One region of the Apibacter adventoris genome, then DNA from elsewhere that is predicted to be linked to it. Evidence: riboswitches for the same ligand, from Rfam matches in the RefSeq annotation. Region 1 holds a riboswitch; the other holds the start of a gene.
The links. Region 1 has a riboswitch for cobalamin ahead of metE (5-methyltetrahydropteroyltriglutamate--homocysteine S-methyltransferase). Riboswitches for the same ligand answer to the same signal wherever they lie in the genome.

Region 2: linked by a shared signal. The riboswitch ahead of C4S76_RS05480 (TonB-dependent receptor) and the one ahead of metE (5-methyltetrahydropteroyltriglutamate--homocysteine S-methyltransferase) in region 1 are both predicted to bind cobalamin.

The regions. Positions count from the first base shown of each region.
Region 1 is NZ_PSZN01000002.1:173,237-181,093, forward strand. It holds gene C4S76_RS01515 (3'-5' exonuclease) at 1-341, shown strand, start outside; gene C4S76_RS01520 (fumarylacetoacetate hydrolase family protein) at 338-946, shown strand; gene C4S76_RS01525 (AMP-binding protein) at 1,010-2,653, shown strand; gene metE (5-methyltetrahydropteroyltriglutamate--homocysteine S-methyltransferase) at 2,902-5,211, opposite strand; cobalamin riboswitch at 5,387-5,570, opposite strand; gene C4S76_RS01535 (NADH:flavin oxidoreductase) at 5,632-6,738, opposite strand; gene C4S76_RS01540 (SIMPL domain-containing protein) at 6,754-7,488, opposite strand; gene fbaA (class II fructose-bisphosphate aldolase) at 7,588-7,857, opposite strand, start outside.
Region 2 is NZ_PSZN01000010.1:47,450-55,306, forward strand. It holds gene C4S76_RS05460 (winged helix-turn-helix domain-containing protein) at 1-81, opposite strand, end outside; gene C4S76_RS05465 (hypothetical protein) at 96-695, opposite strand; gene C4S76_RS05470 (hypothetical protein) at 1,045-1,278, opposite strand; gene C4S76_RS05475 (MerR family transcriptional regulator) at 1,299-1,631, opposite strand; cobalamin riboswitch at 1,721-1,923, shown strand; gene C4S76_RS05480 (TonB-dependent receptor) at 2,051-4,075, shown strand; gene C4S76_RS05485 (YncE family protein) at 4,087-5,190, shown strand; gene C4S76_RS05490 (NADH-quinone oxidoreductase subunit N) at 5,469-6,869, shown strand; gene C4S76_RS05495 (GNAT family N-acetyltransferase) at 7,227-7,664, opposite strand; gene C4S76_RS05500 (agmatine deiminase family protein) at 7,683-7,857, opposite strand, start outside.

The DNA.
Region 1 (7,857 bases):
TTTATTGTGATGGAATTTTAGAAAATGCTCATTCTGCTTCTGCAGACACTTTAGCCACTTATGAAGTTTTAAAGTCTCAGATTGAAAAATATGATGAGATTGAAAATGATATCAAATTTTTGCACGAATTTACTACACAAAATAAAAATGCAGACTTAGCAGGATTTGTTGGTTTGGATAAGGAAAACGATGAAATATTTAATTTTGGGAAATATAGGGGAAAGAAATTAAAAGACATTTTTAAAACGGACTTAGGGTACTATTCTTGGTTAATGAATGCAGATTTTCCTCTATATTCAAAAAAAATATTTACTAGAATTAAATTAAAAAATGGGTTATGAAAATAATTTGTGTAGGAAGAAATTACACTAACCATGCTAGAGAATTACTTAATGAAATTCCTAAAGAACCTGTTCTTTTTTTAAAACCCGATACATCAATCTTAAGAGCAGGCGAAGATTTTTATATCCCAGAATTTACTAATGATTTACAACATGAAGTAGAAATTTTAATAAAAATATCAAAGGTTGGAAAGTATATACAGCCGCAATTTGCCGGAAATTATTATTCTGAAATTGGCTTAGGTATTGATTTTACTGCTCGCGACTTACAAAACAAACTTAAGGCTAATGGGCTTCCTTGGGAAAAAGCAAAAGCTTTTGACCATTCTTCTCTTATAGGTAATTTTGTACCAAAAGAAAGTTTGAATCTTTCCAATATCAATTTTAGTTTATTAAAAAATAAATTATTACAACAAAAGGGAAATACAGCCGATATGATTTTTTCTTTGGATAATCTTATATCTTATATTTCGCAATATTTTACGTTAAAAACAGGAGATATTATTTTTACAGGAACTCCAGAAGGAGTATCAAAAGTAGTACAAAACGATTTTTTAGAAGGATTCATTGAAAATAAAAAGGTTTTTGAAGTCTCTATAAAATAATCCCATATTTTATATACATTAATATTCGTAAATATTACACAAATACTATTTAACAGACACATTATGAACAAACAACTTTCATATATATTTGGAAATTCCAATAAACCTCTTTTAGGAGAAACTATTGGACAAAACTTAAAAAAAACTACTCTTAAATTCCCTAAAAGAGATGCTCTTATTTGTGTGAAACAAAATTATAAAGCTACTTATCAACAATTTTGGGACCAATCCAGCGTGGTTGCAAAAGCTCTTATTTCAAGCGGAGTAACTTCTGGTGACAGAATAGGAATTTGGGCTCCGAATCGTTATGAATGGGTTTTACTACAATATGCAACTGCAAGAATTGGAGTTATTCTGGTTAATATTAATCCCGCATATAGAAGTAGTGAACTCAAATTTGTATTAAAACAATCTGGTGTAAGGCTACTATTTTCTGACTTAGTTTTTAAAACTAGTGATTACAAAAAAATGGTGGCTAAAGTTGCTAAATATTGTAATGAACTAAAAAATACTATTTTTTTTGATGAAACATGGGATGAATTTTTAAAATCAGCATCTTCTGTTTCAGATGAAAAATTAGAATTATTTGAAAATTCCGTTCAATTCGATCAGCCGGTAAATATACAATACACATCAGGCACTACAGGTTTCCCCAAAGGGGTTACTCTTTCACATCATAATCTTATAAATAATGGTTTTTTTGTAGGAGAAAGACTTCACTATTCAGAACATGATCGAGTATGCATACCTGTACCCTTTTACCATTGTTTTGGTATGGTCATAGGTAATTTAGCCTGTACTACACACGGAGCTTGTATGGTTGTTCCTGATGAAAGTTTTAATCCGGTTTCAACACTAGAAACCGTTGAAAAAGAAAAATGCACTTCCCTATATGGAGTGCCTACTATGTTTATAACAGAATTGCAACTCCCAAATTTCGATGACTATGATTTATCATCATTACGTACAGGAGTAATGGCAGGCTCTCCTTGTCCAGTAGAAATAATGAAACAGGTACAATCTAAAATGTTTATGAAAGAAGTATCTATTTGCTATGGAATGACAGAGACTTCTCCTGTTTCTACTCAAACTATAATTGGTACCTCAATAGAAAAGCAAGTAAGTACCGTAGGTACTATTCAAGATCATTTGGAAATAAAAATTATAGATCATGAAACGGGTGAAATAGTAGAAAGAGGTGTTCCCGGAGAAGTTTGTACACGTGGTTATTCTGTGATGCTCAAATATTGGAATAACCCTAAAGCTACCAATGAAGTAATTGATGAGGCCCGCTGGATGCATACAGGAGATTTAGGTGTTATGGATGAGGAGGGATATATTAATATATCAGGAAGAATCAAAGATGTTATAATACGTGGAGGAGAAAATATTTCTCCTAGAGAAATTGAAGAATTTTTACACACATGTCCTGCTATAGAAGATGTTCATGTAATTGGAGTTCCCAGTGAAAAATTTGGTGAGGAAATTATGGCTTGGGTAAAAGCAAAAAATGACGAAGTGGTGACTAAAGATAGTTTAACTCGCTTTTGTAAAGAGCAAATTGCACATTATAAAATACCTAAATATTGGAAATTCGTAGATGCTTTTCCTATAACAGTAACAGGTAAAGTAAGAAAGGTAGAAATGAAAGAAATTTCAATAAAAGAGCTTGGGCTTGAATCTATTGCAAAAATTAAAACTTCATAAATAAAATATTTTCAACTTTTTACTTATAAAAAAGCCAAATCTGCTTTTAAAAAATCAGATACGGCTTTTTATATTTATTCTATAATTCTTATATAATTTATCTATAGATTTTTTTCTCTTTGATCATGTAATTTAAATTTATTTTTTTAATAATCCATTAAATTTAAATGATTAACTATATTATAATTTTACAAGACGCCATACCGAGATTACAATTTTATTTTATATTTTTTATCTATTAAATATTATTACATTATTAATTGTTTTCTCATTTCAGAAGCTGCCAAGACCATTTCTTTTAATGCCTTTTCTGTCTCTTCCCAATTACGTGTTTTAAGTCCACAGTCCGGATTTACCCATAACCTTTCAACAGGAATTACTTTACTCGCTTTGTCTAAAAGTCGTTCCATTTCCTCTTTAGAAGGAATTCTTGGTGAGTGTATATCATATACTCCTGGTCCTATATCATTAGGATAATTAAATTTTGAAAAAACATCTAATAGCTCCATATTAGAACGTGAACATTCAATGGTTATAACATCTGCATCCATTTCCGCTATATTTTCAATAATATCATTAAATTCAGAATAACACATATGGGTATGTATCTGAGTTTCATCTTTTACACTACTTGATGATATTTTAAAAGATTTTACAGCCCATTGTAAATATTCTTGCCAATCAGATTTTCTTAATGGAAGACCTTCCCTGATCGCAGGTTCATCAATTTGGATAATTTGAATTCCTGCTTTCTCTAAGTCTTCTACCTCTTCTTTTATTGCTACCGCAATTTGATTACATGTTTCTGAACGTGGTTGATCATTACGAACAAAACTCCATTGCAAAATAGTTACCGGACCTGTTAGCATTCCTTTTACTTTTTTGTCAGTTAATGATTGAGCATAGGTAGACCATTGAACAGTCATCGGTTCAGGCCTTGAAACATCTCCATAGATGATAGGTGGTTTTACACATCGGCTACCATAACTTTGAACCCATCCATTTTTAGAAAAAACAAAACCTTTTAATTGTTCTCCAAAATATTCGACCATATCATTGCGTTCAAACTCACCATGAACTAATACATCTAATCCTATTTTTTCCTGAATACGAATTGCTTTTTCAGTTTCTGCTCTTAATAATTGTTCATATTGCTCTGCACTTATTTGTTTTTTTTTGTATTGAGACCTCCAACTGCGAACCTCTTTAGTTTGTGGAAATGATCCTATCGTAGTTGTGGGTAATATAGGTAGTTGTAAAATATAATTCTGTTTTTCTTTCCTTATTGGAAAAGTATTTTCTCTTTTAATTTTTAAATTTATATCGGTTATTTTACTTTTTATTCTTTGGTCATGAATTAAATCTGATATTTCTCTATTTCTATGTGCTTTTATATTTTCTTTTAGTAAAGTAGTATTAGGTTCTGAATTTCCTTTTTCAATAAGTTTTTTTAAAGAAGCTAATTCTTCTATCTTTTGCTTTGCAAATGCCATCCATTGTTTAATCTCTGATGTAAGGATTTCTTCGTTAGTCTCTAAATCCAAATCACATGGAGAGTGTATTAAAGAACATGATGGAGCTATCATAACATTTTCTTCCCCTATTTTTTCAATTGTTTTGTGTATTGTTTTTAAAGAATGCTGATAATTATTTTTCCATATATTTCTTCCATCAACAATACCCAAAGATAGTTTTTTACCACTAGGAATTTTTTGTAATATTTCATCTAATTGTTGCGGACAACGAACTAAATCTATATGAATTGCCTGTACTGGTAAGGATAAAGCTAAGGTTGTATTGTCCTTTAAACCTTCAAAATAAGTAGCTACTAATTTTTTAAGAGTTGGAAACGTTTTATTTATTTCTTCATATGCATATATAAATGCTTCTTTTGCAGTTGAATCTAAATCTAAGCCTAAGAATGGTTCATCAAATTGAACCCATTCCACTTGTGCTTCTTTTAGCCTGGTAAGAATATCAATGTAGACAGGTAACAAATTTTTTAGTAAATCTAATTTATGAAACCCTGTTTCTTTTTCCTTTCCTAATAATATAAAAGATACAGGTCCTATTAATACAGGCTTGGTTTGTATACCTAAATTTTTTGCTTCTAAAAATTCATCTACAATTTTTGTAGAAAATAAATTAAATTTCTGGTCTTTAGTAAATTCCGGAACAATGTAATGATAATTAGTATCAAACCATTTAGTCATTTCCATTGCTTTTATGTCTAAATTATTTTTTTGATATCCCCTAGCCATTGCAAAATATAAATCAATTTCCGAATTTGATTTATCCAATATTACTTTATGGTATCGCTTAGGTATAGCTCCTAGCATCAATGACATGTCTAATACATGATCATAAAATGAAAAATCATTAGATGGAATTAAATCAATACCAGCTTTTTTTTGCAATTCCCAGTTGGATTTACGTATTTCAACTCCTGTACGTATCAGTTCTGTAACTGATATTTTTCCAGCCCAATATTTTTCACTGGATTTTTTTAGTTCTCTGTTACTACCAATTCGTGGATAGCCAAGGTTGTTTGTCTGCATTTTTTAACTTTTTAAAGGATTAACTATAAAAAGTTCTTTTGCTAAACTTCACAATGCTCTATATTTATGAAGAGAAATAGAATTACATTATAACTAGAATTATAATACAAAATTTATCATATAATAATCCCTATTACAATACACATCCTGACTCTTAACTTTATACCGCGAAAGCATTGTCAATTCAAAATAGGCAGGTCTCCTGGCTTATAACATTTTTACCATCCTTCTCGCTATTTGCAATGGAATGCTAAGGGTAAAAACTTTTTTTATTACTTACAGTTGCGCGTCAGCTCATGATTTTCACATGATTCCCTATTAATTTGCAGTTAAGCAAAACCTAATTTTAGTTGATAAAGAAATTAAGGAAAGAACTTAACTCAACAAAGATAGTAAAAATAAATATTGATTATATATTTTTTAAAATAAGGTTTTTAAATACTCTTTTTTAAAGTCTTTAAAATCATGAATATTATTATTTTTAACTTTTATAACCCACTCCGGGTCTGCTAATAAGGCTCTACCGACAGCTATTAGATCAAATTCATTTTTTTGCATTTTATTTAATAACTGTTCTATAGACCCTGCATTAGGCTGAGAAGATTCACCTTTAAAAGTACCTAAAAAATCTGATGTTAATGCCACTGATCCTACAGATATAGAAGGTTTATGAGTTATTTTTTTTGCCCAACCGGCAAAATTTAAATCAGAACCTTCAAATTCCGGCTCCCAAAATCTTCTTTGAGAACAATGAAAAATGTCTATTCCGGCTTCTGACAAAGGTAATAGCCATTCTTCCATTTCTTTAGGATTGGTTGCTATCTTAGCTGTATAGTCCTGTTGTTTCCATTGAGACAATCGTATAATAAGAGGGAAATCTTCTCCTACAGCTTTTCTAATAGCTTTTATAACGGCTATGGCAAAATGAGTTCGCTCTCCAATGTTCTTTCCTCCCCAATGATCGGTTCGTTTATTCATCTTTTCCCAAAAAAACTGATCTATTAAATAGCCGTGAGCCCCATGAATCTCTACTGCATCAAATCCTAGGTTTTTTGAATTTAAAGCGGCTTCTGCATAGGCGGATATTGTTTTTTGAATATCTTCCTCTGTCATTTGTATTCCGGATTTTTGTTCCGGATTAATATAGCCAGAAGGTCCTTCCATCGGAACTGAGGGTCTCCAGTTTTTCATATATGGAACAATTCCCATATGCCATAACTGCGGGGCTATTTTTCCTCCTTCTTCGTGCACTCTATTCACTACTTGTTTCCATCCTTCCAATGATTCTTCACCATATATATGAGGAACATTGGGATCGTTAGATGCTGAAGCCCTATTAATCACTGTTCCTTCCGTAATGATCAATCCGACATCAGCCCTAGCCCTTCTGGCATAATATTCTGCAACTTCTGTTGTTGGAACTCCATTCGCAGAAAAGAAACGAGTCATCGGGGCCATAACAATTCTATTTTTCAGATCTAATTTAGAACTGTTGAATTTCTTAAATAATACATCGGATTGATTCATTATTATTCTACATTTTTATTTAACTTCATAATCTAATCTAATGGTTATACTTGCTGTCTTGTTTTTAGAAGAAGTATTAAATGTTCCTCCCCAGGAATAATCTTCGTCTGATGAGTTTTGTGCAGTAATTTGAAAAACTCCTAAGTTCGCCTTTTTTAAATTGCCTAACTTTCCTCCTGCATTAACTGCAATTTCTTCTGCTCTTTTTCTAGCATCTTTAGTGGCATCCGCTATCATCTGTATCTTAAGATCTGCCAACTTGGTATAGTAATAAGAGGGAGCTCTAGAATACAGTTCAACTCCGTTATTAATTAATTCTGTAATCTGGCGGGAAAGGTTTTCCACTTTTTGAACATCTTTAGACTCTATTGATACGGTTTGCTGCAACTTATATCCTGTAAAAATTCTCTGACTGCCTACATCATAACCTTTATAATCATATTCCTTGTCAATATCTACGGCAGAAAAAACAATATCTGCTTCTGCGAATCCTTTAGACATAAGATATTCTTTTATTTTTTGCCTGTCTTGTTCTAATCCTACATAGGCTTCTTTTAAATCCATATTTTTCTTAGAAAATCCTCCATTCCACACTATAAGATCTGATACAAAATCTTTAGTTCCCGACCCTGTCACGGAAATAGAAGTTGTTTTATTTTTATTTTTAATAGAATTCCCTAAAAAGTAGGCTGCTAAAATTATAGATAAACCTCCAATTATTGCTGTTATTAAATACTTTGATTCTTTCATAGTTTTTAATTTTTAATTAAGTATAGATTATAATTTATAAATGTACAAAAAAAAGACTCCCGAAATCATGGAAGTCTTTTTTATTTTTAATATTATTTTTTATAAAGTGTTGATATTATTTAAATCTTCAAAAGCTTTTTCTAATCTTTTAGAAAAAGAATCTTCAGCTTTTCGAACCCATACTCTTGGATCATAATATTTTTTATTAGGAGCATCTTCTCCTGTTGGATTACCTACCTGAGATTTTAAGTAATCTATATTTGTTTCCACATAATTTCTTACTCCTTCTAAATAGGCAAATTGTAGATCTGTATCTATATTCATTTTAATTACCCCATAACTAATGGCTTCTCTTATTTCTTCTAAAGA
Region 2 (7,857 bases), on a different contig from region 1:
TACTGAAAGTATACTCATAATTCCAACACGAATACGATTATCAAATATTTTATTTAAACTATTTATATTAATAGGCTCCATTATATATTTTCTTTTCAATCATATTTTTTCCACAAAATTATACCATAAATTATATGTAATACCCCAAAACCTATAATCCAAAATATTAAAGAATAAGTGATGAAAAAAGTGGATAATATACCCAACATTATTTCTAATATTCCGACTATTCTTACTTCATCTAAAGTATCTCTAGATACTGTAAATAAAGACAATCCATAAAAAATTAAAGTAGCTGAAGGTATTAAAATTGTACAATTATAATTTATAAGAGCAATAGAAGCCATCCCACCAGTAAACAAGGGTATAGAAAAATTTATAAACATTCTTTTAAATACATGGTTTATTAGTTTTTCTCCCTTTCTTATAACTTTTCTTATTGAAAAATAAATTCCTCCGATAACGGCTAAAAATAAGGTGATCAATGCTAAATATAATAAAACATTATAAGAACTAGATTTGGATGGCGGAATGAAAGTTGTTTTTACTAAATAAATAGCAATAAAACCAGATATTAGGCCACATGAACCTATCCAAATCCCGCTCCAGCCACTCATACTTAAAAATTGAGAAGATTTCTTAATATAAGTTCTAATCTCCTGAATACTTTCTAAAGGGTTTAAATTACTATTCATATATAAAGTACTTTGAAAAACAAAGTTATAAATTATATTTTATATTTTTTTTAATTATATTGAAAAATATTTATTAAACTTTAAAATGTAAAATTTATAGAACAGAATTCTAATGAGTTATCATTATTATAACTAACAATAATTTTTAATATAATATATGAATATATAAGAAATTAAAACAATTGTTTCTTATATAAATATCTATATGAGCATGAGATTATACTATAACAAAAACAAAATTTCGTGTAATTAATTTAAAGTAAAATAATTAAATTGCAATATAATTTTTTATTTACAAAAAAACTGTATCAATAAGATACAGCTTTTTGATTGGATATATTAAAATAAATTATTCCTCTTCTTCTTCATATTTATCAATTTCATCATCACAAAAGTCAAATGCTTGTTGTATAAGATGATTTACTTCATTAGTTATTTCTTCTTCCTCACCTTCTAACTCATCAAACCATTCAACTTCTTCCTCTTCAACATTTAAAATAAACCTAGGAAACTCGGTGTGAACGACATATAAATCATCAGGAAAATCAGAGTTATCTGCCATTAAAAATTTTGGTAATTTCATAAATTATTATATTTATATTGTTAATCTTCAAGTAAATTTTTAAGTTTTAATAATTCGGATTTTACTGCTTGCAGCCTTGTTATAATTTCAATTTTTTTTTCTAAATTCTTTTCCGTTTGTAAAACCGTTCTTGCTCCCTCTAAAGTATAACCTTTTTCTTTAACTAAATGATAAATAATTTTTAGGTTATCTATATCTTTTGGCGTAAAAAAACGATCTCCTTTTTTATTTTTTTTAGGAGAAATTATATCAAATTCTTTTTCCCAGAACCTAATTAGAGATGTATTTACGTTAAAAGCTCTAGATACTTCTCCTATAGAATAATATAATTTATCTGGAAGTTGAATATTCATGCAACAAATCTATATTTTTAAATTTTGCAATGTGCTAATTTAACAAATTTATAAGAATTGAAAAATAAATACATTTTTAAATAATTTTTTTATATTTGTTGAGTTTTGGTGTTTTTTATATATAAAATATTAAACTTAATAGGGAATTTGGTGAAAATCCAAAACAGGCCCGCTGCTGTAAGCTTCTAAATAGTTTTAAGAATAAAAAAACAACCACTGAATAGCTTAATATTTGGGAAGGTTTTCTTAAAATGAAGTAAGTCAGAAAACCTGCCAATTCTGAAAATGATATAAGTTAAACGCTTTCGTGGAATGAAGCTAAAACATCTAAAAGTTTTTTACAGATTACTTTTTCTGTTTATATTTCATGTTAGCCTTTAATAATATATTACTTAATATTATAACAGATTGGCTTACAAATGACTAAATACAATTCTACAATTTTTTTAATATTTCTGTGTATCTGTATTCCTTGTTTAATTGTATTTTCTCAGGAAAAAAAAGATACTACACAAATACTTGAAATCCCCGAGGTCATTTCTATCGGAAAAATTGAAAAAAATGCAATTATTCCTTATCAAAAATTAGAGGGTAAAGAATTGGAAACTTTAAACAGCCTATCTGTAGCTGATGCGCTTAAATTTTTTTCGGGGGTTCAACTCAAAGATTATGGAGGAGTCGGTGGAATGAAAACCGTAAATATCAGAGGAATGGGAAGTCAACATGTGGGAGTTTTTTATGATGGTATTCAGCTAGGTAACGCTCAAAATGGGACCGTAGATTTAGGAAAATTTTCATTAGATAATCTAGAATCTATATCTCTTTACAATGGACAAAAAAGCGAAATATTCCAACCTGCAAAAGATTTTGGATCTGCAAGCAGCATTTATTTAAAAAGCAAAATTCCTCAATTTAAAGAACAGAAGAAAACAAATTTAAGTATGAACTACCGTTCCGGGTCCTTTAATTTAATAAATCCTTCTATTAATTGGGAACAGAAATTATCTGAATCTCTAAATTCATCTTTAAATTTTGAATATGTTAATTCCAACGGAAAATACAAATTCCGCCAAAGTGAAAGAGCCAGTAATGGATCGATCATATGGGATACCACAGCAATTCGTCAAAATGGAAATATAAACGCCTTTCGGGCAGAAGCTGGACTTTTTGGTAAATTATCTAAAGGAATATGGAATATCAAAGCTTATTATTATGATTCTGAAAGACAAATTCCAGGAGCAATTGTTAAAAATGTATACCATAGATATGAAAAACAATGGGACAGAAATTTTTTTATTCAAGGATCTTTAGAAAAAAAAATTACTTCTAAATATAAATTTTCTTTTAATGCAAAATATGCCTATGATCATACACATTACCTGCAAAACGATATTAAAAGCAAATATATAAACAATACTTTCAAACAGAAGGAATTTTATTTTTCATGGGTTCAGCAATATTCGTTTTTTTCATTTTGGGATGCCTCATTATCAGCAGATTATCAATATAACAGTTTAGATGCAGATCTTCCTTTTTTTGCATTCCCTGATAGAAATTCGGAACTAATTGCCGCAGCTACTTCTTTACATTTTTCTAGATTTAAATTTCAGGCTAGTTTGCTAGGTACTTATATTCAGGAAAAAATTAAAAAAACTTCTTTATCTCAAGCATCTCCAAACAAAAAGGAATATACACCTTCTGTTTTTATTTATTTTAAACCATTCAGAGCTTTAGATTTTGATGTTCATGCATTTTATAAGCGAATATTCCGAATGCCTACATTTAACGACTTATATTATACAGATTTCGGAAACTCTCTTTTAAGACCTGAATATACCACCCAATATGATGCAGGCATTAATTATAGCAAATATTTTAACTCTGGGATATTTTATCAGGTAGAATTAGAAACAGATGTTTATTATAACGAAGTTAGAGATAAAATTATAGCATATCCTAAAGGTCAACAATTTCGCTGGACTATGTTAAATTTAGGAAAAGTTCGTATACGCGGAATCGATATATCGGCCTTAACCTCCTACAAACTATACAAAAACCTATTACTAAATCTAAAAGCAACATATACCTATGAAGATGCTCAGGATATATCTTCCCCTACTCTATATAATTACAAAAATCAGATTCCATATATACCATGGAATAGTGGAAGTTTATTGATAAGTATTTTATATAAAAAATGGAATCTGAATTACAGTTTTATTTATACAGGAGAAAGATATAACCAGCCGGCTAATATTCCTGCTAATTATGAGAAAGAATGGTATACTCATGATTTCTCATTAACACATGATATTTCTTTAAAAATTATGAACCTAAAAGCAGGAATCGAAATAAATAATATTTTTAATAAACAATACGCAATTGTAAGAAACTATCCTATGCCCGGACGAAATTACAGGCTTTCACTTAAAATTAACATATAAAAATTAATAATATGAAACTAAAAAAATTACTTTTTCTTTTACTACCACTCTTTAGCTTAATAGGGTGTAATGATGATGATGATTGGAACAATTCTCCTCCAGTTATAAACAAACAATCTTCCGGTATTTATATTTTAAACGAAGGGGTATATGGACAAAATAATTCTACTTTAGATTTTTGGAATTTTAATACCGGCAAATATACCTTATCTTTTTTTACTCAAATAAATCCACAACAAGCAGGTTTAGGAGATACAGGGAATGATATTGCTGCTTATGGAAACAGATTATATATTGTTGTAAACGCTTCTAATTATGTAGAGGTTATCAATTTAAAAACCGGAGAGCATATAGGAAAAATTGAGGGTATAGCAAATGGACGAAATATCACTTTTCACAATCAATATGCATACATCACTTCTTATGCGGGACCTATGGTTGGCACTAAACAATTAGGGTATGTCTATAGAATTGACACTGCAAATATAAAGAATACGGAAGATAAGGTTGTTGTAGGTTATCAACCGGAAGGGCTTACGATTGCCAATAATAAACTCTATGTAGCTAACTCTGGAGGATATCTTACAAACTATGATAATAGAGTATCTATTATTGATCTCGATAGTTTTAAAGAAATAAAAAAAATAGAAGTGGCTACTAATCTTTCCAAAGTTAAAAAAGATAAGAATAATGTAATATGGATAACTTCCTTAGGAAATTATAAAACAATACCAGGAAGTATTTCTGCTATTGATCCATCTACGGATACTGTAATTAAAACTATAAATATTCCGGTAAGCAATTTTGATTTCTATGGAAATGAACTTTATTATTATAGCGTTGACTGGTCTACAAACCAACCTAAAAGTACTTATGGTAAAATCAATATTATTACCAAAGAAAAAATTTCAGGAAGTTTTATTAGTGAAGCAGATAAAAATAAAATTGAGTCTCCTTATGGTTTAGTTATTAATAAAGAGAATGGCGATATATTTATAGGAGATGCATCAAATTACGTCAACCCCGGAAAAATATTTTGGTTTGATAAAAACGGTAATTTAAAAAATTCGCAAACAACGGGTGTAATGCCAGCTCATTTTGAATTTTTAAAATAAATTTAAAATTAAGTATCTATTCTTCCACAAACTTATTTGTGGAAGATTTTTATTTACTTCCCTAAATTATTATTTTTTCTTTATTATAAATTAAAAGTGTTATTCACAATTATTATTTGATGCCGATTTGTTCTTTATTAAAGTCTGTAAATGAATATATTTTATTTGATAAATTATTCTTTTTTACTAGCACAAAATTGATTACTTAAATTTCGCACTTTGAATGAAATATATTAACTTTGCCTCCTACAAACTAGGTAAAGTAAATCGTAATTTAAATGAGTGTTATTATTATACTATTTATAACAGCTATTTTAGCGTTATATTCAGGAGTTTTAGGGACAGGAAAATACTCTCAGCCGATATCCATTATGGGTTTAATTATAGCTTTTATGGGTACTTTTTATGGAGATTTTTCTTTTTTTGAACAATATAAGTTTATGTTCAATTTTGATCATAGTGCTCAAATATTTACACAAATTTCAATTATCACTACTTTATTAATTTTTGCATTAGGGAGATTTGCTTTTAAATTGATAGACCACCATCAGGCAGAAATTTACAGCCTTTTATTATTTTCCCTTTGTGGAGGAATTATACTCTTTAGTTTTCAAAATCTTGTAACCTTATTCCTTGGAATAGAAATTTTATCTATTCCTCTATATGTTTTAGCCGGAAGTAATAAAATAGATTTACGATCCAATGAAGCTTCAATTAAATACTTTCTAATGGGGGCTTTTGCTACAGGTTTTTTGTTATTTGGAATAGCTTTAATATATGGTACTACCGGTTCTTTTGACATTTCTACTATCAGACAATATAGTATCAATACATTGCATTTTCCTACAATATATATTACAGGGATTATTCTTATGTTAGTAGGTTTACTTTTTAAAATATCTATTGCTCCTTTTCATTTCTGGGCACCGGATGTTTATGAAGGTTCCCCTTCTCTAATTACTGCTTTTATGGCTTCTGTAATAAAAATATGCGGTTTTGTTGCTCTATATAAATTATTAGAATTTGTTTTTGTAGGTCAACTGAACGATTGGCAATACATTATATTCTACTTAGCAATTATAACTTTACTTACTGCCAATATTATTGGTGTTTTGCAAAGGAATGCTAAAAGGATGTTGGCTTATTCAAGTATATCTCATGCCGGATATTTACTTCTTATTTATTTTAATTCGGATGCCAATTCTATATATATTTTAGCTTTCTATTTATTAGCATACTCTTTATCTACTGTTGGGGTATTTGCCAGTTTAATTTATATTGAAAGAGTATCACATGGTATGACTGATATATGTATGTTTAATGGTTTAGCTAAAAAACAACCTATTTTAGCATTAACTACAACTATTTCTCTTTTATCAATGGCCGGTATTCCTTTAACTTCCGGATTTATTGCTAAATTTAGTTTATTTACTCAAACTTTAAAAACTCAACCTATTTTGGTTATTGTTGCTATCTTAGGTTCTGCTATAAGTATTGCTTATTATCTAAAAATAATTATAGCCATGTATTTTAATTCCGAATATAAAGAATTAACAGTGGCAAAAAAAGCTCCTTTTACCTATAATCTAGTTGCTATAATCGTTATTGTTTTAATTATCGCATTAGGTGTATATCCTGAACCTTTATTTAATTGCTTAGAGCTTATCTCTTTAAGATAAGTATAAAATTTATTTTATTTATAGGCGGTAAAACGAAATGTAAATTTTATAGCATTATTATATCATTTATATTACATTTAATTAGGCTATATTTAATTATAGTTATCGATAGGTATTGTAGCCGTTTTTTTATATCCATGTTTGAGTTTTATTATACTCTGAATTTTTAATTGATTTCTTCTTTTATAAAAAAGACAAATTACATGACTTTTCGCATTATTAATATTATCATCCTCCTTTTATTAAAACAAAACCATTGAAATGAGAATAGTAAATTTATTATTGAAAAATTATTATTAAAATAACATTATAGGGGTATATTGATAATATAAATGATAAAGTTATATTTTTTAATATTTAAGTATTTTTATTTTTTAAAATCTTAACTAAGTATTTAGGATCTTCTTTATATCCCTGACGTGCATAAAATTTCTGCGCTAATTTTCTACGTTCCTGAGTATGTAGCTCAATTCTATCGCACTTTTTTTCTTGAGCTAATTTCACACAATATTCTTCTATTTCTTTTCCGATACCCCTACTTCTGAAATCTTGATCTACTGCAAAATAATTTATTCTTAAATAATCCCCTTCTCTTGCTATTTGAGGTATGTAATGTAAAGATATAAAAGCCACAACTTTTTCGTTTACTTCGTAAACTAATAACTCTGCGTCGGGATGGTTTAATAAGATTTCCATTTTCTTTTTCACAAAAGATTCTGTTTGTGGATAATCTAACTGATCTAATAATTTTTTAATATTATAATAATCAGAAATATAGGCCTTTCTAATACTCATAATAATAAATTCTCTTATTTATATCGCTGGTTCTTGCTGACTCAAACAATGGAAACTGCCTAATCCCCATATAATATCAGTAGAATCTATCCCTATTACTTTTCTATCTGGAAAATGTTCTTGAATGATTTCTAGTGCTATTGTATCATTTTCACAATTATAAATAGGAACGATAACACTTGTGTTAGCTATA